DNA from 2 places in the Paenibacillus sp. TC-CSREp1 genome. Region 1 is predicted to be linked to the other one. Evidence: predicted binding sites of a transcription regulator. Region 1 holds the regulator's gene; the other holds the start of a gene.
What was found. The regulator NrdR, encoded in region 1, represses ribonucleotide reductase genes. The targets are predictions, from matches to a motif close to AACACNATATATNGTGTT.

Region 1 (3,423 bases):
ATATTCATTGGGAGAAAATCCGGTAAGCTGTTTAAACAGAATAGAATAGTGTGAACGGCTGACCCCGGCCATTTCAGAGAGCCCTTCAGTTGTTATTTTCTTATTAAAGTTTTTTTCCATATATGTAATGCTGCGTTCCATGGATGGCTGATCACTCGCACCATATCCGGCTTCCATATGCTCCAGCATATTCAGCAGAACCTGATGAAAAAGAATTTGATTCCTCAAATGCCTGCTTTCGTTGCCAGGCAAGCGATGAATATACAACTCTTCCAGCTGTGCTACGATCACAGGTTCATACGGAAATAGCTGCATAGATGGCTCCGAGGTTAAGACACTTGTCCGTCCCATCGTTCCTGTTGTCGATAACCTTGTTTGTTCCTGTGTGCTGATAGAGAGCGTGTATATATGGAGAGGATGCATCAGATCAGTCTGTATAAACGCATTGCTTTTGACTGGAATAAGGATTGCCATGCCTTCGGCAAGTTCGTACAGTCCATCGTTCAGATGAAGTGTACCTTTTCCACTGGAAACAGCCATCAGAACGGTCAAATTCACATCCAAACGATGGATCGGCATCGTTGATGTACAATATAAGGATTGAATGCGGTCTGCTGTATAAATTGGAAAAGTGGACTCTGCCCATTCCGTTTTGTTCATTTTCTGATCCTCCGTAACTGGTATGCCTGCAATCCTGAACTAAATTATCGTTTCTTCATTCCTCTTTCAAATTCGTACGTCTTCATTCGCAAATATAACATTGCTACGAAAGATAAAACAAACATTGACTGCTTAATATTTAAGTGATATATTAATTTTTGTATTCGTCTTGGGGCGTTAGTTCAGTGGGAGAACGCTTCGCTGGCAGCGAAGAGGTCAGGGGTTCGACCCCCCTACGCTCCATAATTTAAAGACCCTATTTCTATAGGGTCTTTTGTTTATTCATTTAAATATGTGATTTTTTTATTCCCCAATATTGAAGCCATTCTATTGTCTAATCCATTTACGTTTACTTAATTAATCCGCTATGTATTATTTCCAATAACTATTTTCATCAAAAACTTCTTCCAGGTATGGATAAACTGATAATCCCGTTTTTCATTAAGAGGTTTTCTTGCACCGAAATCATATGGAGAAGAACATTCATGATGCGGGCACATATCAAATATAACCCCGGATTGCTCTTCTCCTTTTCCCCACGATACTAGTCCTCCAGCTCTTCTTTGGACAGCAGCGATTTCAGCTCTTTCATAAACATGTTGATGTCTTTGAACTGGCGGTATACGGACGCAAAGCGTACATAAGCCACTTCATCCACGGGAAACAGCTGCTCCATTAACAGCTCTCCAATCTGGCGGCTCTCGACTTCAGCTTCGGCTGTATTGCGCAGTGACTTTTCCACTTCCGACACCATCATCTCCAGCGTCTCCACCGAGACAGGACGTTTCTCACAAGCACGAATCAGGCCACGCAAAATTTTGTCACGGCTGAACTCTTCCCTGCTGCCATCCTTTTTGATAACAATCAACGGTGTTTCTTCGATCATTTCGAAGGTAGTGAACCTTCTGGCACACTGCTCGCATTCGCGGCGGCGGCGGATGGATTTTGATTCATTGGCTGGTCTGGAATCCAGCACTTTCGTGCCCAGATAACCACAATAAGGACATTTCAAATTAGATCACTTCCCACGTTTTACTTTTTACCACATATTCCCTGATCCTGTTTTGTTATGAAAATCGTATTGGCGACACATAATACTTTTACCAACCGCGAGGAGGTGAACAGCAATGGCACAAAGCAACGGTAACTCCAACAACTTGGTAGTAACTAAAGCTTCCGCAGCTCTGGAGCAAATGAAATACGAAGTAGCTCAAGAACTCGGAATCAGCATCCCACAAGATGGATACCAAGGTAACATGACTTCTTACGAGAACGGTTCGATCGGTGGATACATCACGAAACGTCTGGTAACAATTGCAGAACAGCAATTGGCAGGTCAATACCAATAATATCTGCATCGTAATACGTTACAAAGAGGAGCATGGGGCGGCCGGTATATTACCGGTCTGCTCCGTGCTTCTGCTTATCCCATTTTCAGCAATCACATCAGAACGTATCGTAGATCTTCACATACTGATTATAATAGTAAATCACCCGTTGTACATAGTGGCGTGTCTCGCCAAAAGGAATATCCTTTACCGTTTCAAGTTTGCCATCCCATACACCATTTTTCAACCAGCTGCTGACTTTACCAGGTCCGGCATTATATGCCGCAATCATTACGATTTCGTTGCCATGAAACTGATCCGACAGATTACGCAAGTACCATGTGCCAAGTTGGATATTACGTTCAGGCTCATGTTTAAGCTCGTCCAGCGACGTATTCGGAATTTTGGCTTGTTCCAGAATCCAGTTAGCCGTATCCGGCATAAGCTGCATCAGCCCGATGGCGCCGCGTCTGGATTCCTTGCTTGTTTTGAAATTGGTCTCCACCTTGATAATCGAAGCGATCAGAAACGGGTCCACCTCATAGCTCTGGGATTGTGCCCGAATCTCTTCCTTATACTGGATCGGGTAGAACCACGCCATCCAATTGGTATTCAGAAATAATACAAGTACAAAGGAAATGAACATGATCAGCAGCACACGTTTTTTGCGTAATATCTTCATAGCAGACCCTTACGTGTTAAAAATGCTTGAAGCTGCTTCTCCGTCTGAGCCCATGAACCGCTGTTATCAATAACGATGTTCGCTCGCTCTTTTTTGAGTTCAATATCCATCTGTGCTGCAATACGTGCTTCGGCATCAGCCTGAGTCATCTGGTCACGGCTCATTAAACGTTCCAGCTGCACCTCTCTAGGCACATACACCACCATGATTTCCTCAAAGCCGTCCTCGAGGCCCGATTCATACAACAGTGGAATATCCGACACAATCAGCTTGTCCGGATGCTGCATTTCGTATGCAGCGGCTCTCTCACGCATCTCTTTCCGTATGGCTGGATGTGTGATAGCCTCAAGTGCTTTACGTTCCTCAGGATGCTGAAACACAATACTTCCCAGCTTTTTCCGATCCAGTGTTCCGTCCTCATTCAGTATGGCTTGTCCAAACCGCTGAACAGCGGCAGCCAAAACGGGATGCCCGGGCATCATCACTTCCCGGGCGATAACGTCTGCATCGATGAGCAGCGCTCCCTTACTGGCGAGATAGGCGGAAACACTGCTTTTGCCTGTTGCGATTCCGCCAGTTAAGCCTATATTCATCGTTTCACCTCATAACAGCTTCATTATCATGCTTTACAACAGCTGTTATCAACCTTATAACAGCTTGATCACACCCATAATCATTAACAGCAGAGCCGGCAGAATTGCAAGTTTCTGCATCCAGCGCTGCGCTGCAAATCGCAAACCTACCTTCATGCCA
Region 2 (3,423 bases), 170 kb from region 1:
TCAAGTGACTCCGGGCTGCCATAACGGATACGCAGCTTGATCATCAGCTCCGCCAGCCCCATTGTGCCTAATCCCACCCGGCGTTCGCGCTGCTGATTAAGTCGATTCTCTTCATACGGCGTCGCATCAATCACATTGTCCAGAAATCTGGCCGAGATGCGAGTCGTTTCCGCCAATTCCTCCCACGCCACATCATGATTCGTTTCATCATAGAATTTGGAGAGGTTAATCGCTGACAAATTACACACTCCCCAGCCTGGAAGGCCTTGTTCGCCGCAAGGATTTGTACAAATAATCGGATTGAAATACCAGCTGTTGGACATCTGGTTGTAATACTCCATAAATACAACGCCAGGCTCCGCCGACTTCCAGGCAGATTCAATAATGGTATGCCATATTTCACGTGCTTTTACGGTCCGATAGGAGATAACCTTGTGACCTGCTTCCTTCCATTTACTCAGATCGCCATCCCATGCCGTATCGTAATCAGGGTCGTTGGTATCGGGAAAAACAAGCTCCCAATTGCCGTCCTGCTTGACGGCTTCCATGAAAGCATTGCTCACGCAAACCGACAAATTCGCATTGGTTACCTGACCCATCGTTTGTTTAACCGTAATAAAATCCAGCACGTCCGGGTGCCAGTCATTCATCATCAGCATCAGCGCACCGCGACGACTGCCGCCCTGTTCGATGAGTCCAGTCGTATAGCTGAACAGACCACCCCAGGATACAGAGCCGCTTGACGAACCATTCACCCCTTTTACGACAGCCCGCCGCGGACGCAGCGAAGACAGGTTAATGCCCACGCCCCCCCCGCGAGCCATAATCTCGGTCATTTCCGTCAGCGTCTTCATGATGCCGCCCCGGCTATCCTGGGGAGAAGGAATGACATAACAGTTAAACAGCGTCAGCTCTTCACTCGCCCCTGCCCCGGCTGCAATGCGCCCACCCGGAACCAGCTTCCAGTCCTCAAGCACCGAGCGGAAGCGGCTTTCCCAGATTGTGCGCTGCTCAGGTGTTGTTTCAACAGAGGCAACGGCTTTCGCCAATCGGTCCCACATCTCTTCTGGTGTTTTCTCGATGGTAAGTGTCAGCTTCTCCACATCCGTCTCAATGACTGCATCACTTCGTGTTCGCACTTTAACCTGCTGTCCCTGCCGATCTACAATCTCGCCCACTTCCTTCATAGGAAACTTGGGATCATCCTTGGTCAGAACAAGCACAATATCTCCGACTTTGGCATGTGACGAATCTGCGTCCTTCCACGCATAACGATCGAGAAATATTTTCTCGCTGAGCCCTTCCAGCCTGTGCGTGTGATTATCCTTGTGGTTCTGACTATATTCTTGTTGATTCGTTTGTGTATTGTTGGATGTCATCGTTCCAATCACCCTCCTGAATAGACTATTCACCTGATTCACTTCATACCTGCGAATAAAATATGCACAAACACTACATATAGTGATATAAACCCAGTATATTACACAATATATTGATTTTCCATGTGATTTTTGTCATAGAAACATTATTGGAGGAGCATGTACTCGTCCAAGCTCTTTCATATTCTCTTGTACGCTCTCTTGCGCAGGTTGTGAATTTTTTGAGAATGTCCATCGGTAGCATGACGGAATTGCACTACAGGTTATGAACTGGCGTTCGTTCGTCCATACTATTACCTACGAAATAAAACGTCATCTATATAGCATGACAGGGGAGGACGCAGCATGAACCGGAAACATCCGCATCACCTCAAACAGCCTGCAGCTGAAATACCCGTGCCGCTTGAGTTTGATCGAAGCTGGCTGGACCAGCTCGAATCCCGTCTGGATAAAGGCGGCCCATGGGGAGACTATCGACTCTTTCAACTGGGCATTCAGGCTGAAGAAACAAATCTGATCCCTAATTTTGACGAAATTCAATGTCTGAAGCATCTGCAAGATTTAACCCCGCTGCCTCACCAGATGGATACGGCACGAAAAGTATTATTTGAAATGTCAGGCCGTGCCATTCTTGCCGATGAGGTAGGTCTGGGCAAAACAATCGAAGCTGGCCTTATTCTGAAAGAATATATGGTGCGTGGTCTGGTATCGAAAGTGTTAATTCTTGTGCCTGCATCCCTTGTGCTGCAATGGGTGCGTGAGCTCAATTCCAAATTCGGCATTCCTGCCGTAGCACAGAAAAAAGCATACTCCTGGCAAAACGATGTGGTTGTAGCTTCGATGGATACGGCCAAACGGGACCCGCACAAAGATATGCTGCTAAGTATGGACTATGACATGATCATCATTGATGAAGCACATAAACTTAAAAACAAAAAAACGACCAACTATCAATTCATGCTGCAGTTACGTAAAAAATACTGCCTGCTGCTCACCGCTACACCTGTGCAGAACGATATGAGCGAGCTGTTTAATCTGATCAATCTGCTGAAGCCAGGTCAGCTGGGTCGTCAGGGGGATTTCGCCGCCAACTTTGTGGTGGATAAACGGGTGCCCAAAAATCAGGAGCAGCTCAAGGATGAGCTGTCCAAGGTCATGATCCGTAACAGACGCGGCGAAGGCCCGGTACAGTTCACCAAACGTAATGTTTCCAACGTCGATCTTCGTCTCTCCCCTGAGGAGCAGGCGCTTTACGACGGAGTTACCTCCTTTGTAAAAGACCAGTATCAGGAGGCTGGGGGCAATCTCAGCAGCATGCTCTCCCTCGTCACTTTGCAGCGGGAAGTATGCAGCAGCCGGGATGCCGTGTTTGTAACTCTTGTCAATCTGTCGAAGAAGCTGCCGCTCGATTCTCCGCTGCGGGATAAAATCTGGGAGCTCGTTGCACACATCAAGGCGATCAAGGAAAATACAAAAGCCGAGAAAACGATGGAACTGATTCGGGATATGAATGAAAAGGTCATTATCTTCACGGAATACCGGGCTACCCAGGAGTATTTGCTGAACTATTTTCGGAATAACGGGCTTACAGCTGTTCCTTATCGGGGCGGCATGAACCGGGGTAAAAAAGACTGGATGATGGATCTTTTCCGGGGACGTGTACAGGCGATGATTGCAACAGAAGCGGGTGGTGAGGGCATCAACCTGCAATTCTGTCATCACATGATCAACTTTGATCTGCCCTGGAACCCGATGCGGGTAGAGCAGCGGATTGGCCGGGTTCACCGGCTCGGTCAGCAGAACGACGTTAATATTTTCAACCTGTCCACAAAAGGCACGATTGAAGAGCACATTCTGAACCTGCTGCACGAGAAGATTAATATGTTTGAGATGGTCATTGGCGGTCTGGACGTCATTCTGGAGCGGCTGGAGAAAAATGAATCCATTGAAAAAAGTCTGTACAAAATTATGCTGGAATCCGAGAACGAAGACGATATTCGCCGCAAAATGGATTCGCTCGGGCAGTCGCTGCATTCCATTCAGC

Region 2: ACQSGY_RS15715 (adenosylcobalamin-dependent ribonucleoside-diphosphate reductase) is a predicted target of NrdR. The motif match lies at 1,449-1,466, and genes of this name have one in related genera.

Annotation. Positions count from the first base shown of each region.
Region 1 covers NZ_JBNOKM010000009.1:27,361-30,783, reverse strand. The annotation lists gene ACQSGY_RS14940 (AraC family transcriptional regulator) at 1-660, opposite strand, end outside; tRNA gene ACQSGY_RS14935 (tRNA-Ala) at 832-903, shown strand; gene nrdR (transcriptional regulator NrdR) at 1,205-1,672, opposite strand; gene ACQSGY_RS14925 (alpha/beta-type small acid-soluble spore protein) at 1,788-2,009, shown strand; gene ACQSGY_RS14920 (lytic transglycosylase domain-containing protein) at 2,107-2,670, opposite strand; gene coaE (dephospho-CoA kinase) at 2,667-3,263, opposite strand; gene ACQSGY_RS14910 (MntP/YtaF family protein) at 3,318-3,423, opposite strand, start outside.
Region 2 covers NZ_JBNOKM010000009.1:193,495-196,917, reverse strand. The annotation lists gene ACQSGY_RS15715 (adenosylcobalamin-dependent ribonucleoside-diphosphate reductase) at 1-1,379, opposite strand, end outside; gene ACQSGY_RS15710 (SNF2-related protein) at 1,725-3,423, shown strand, end outside.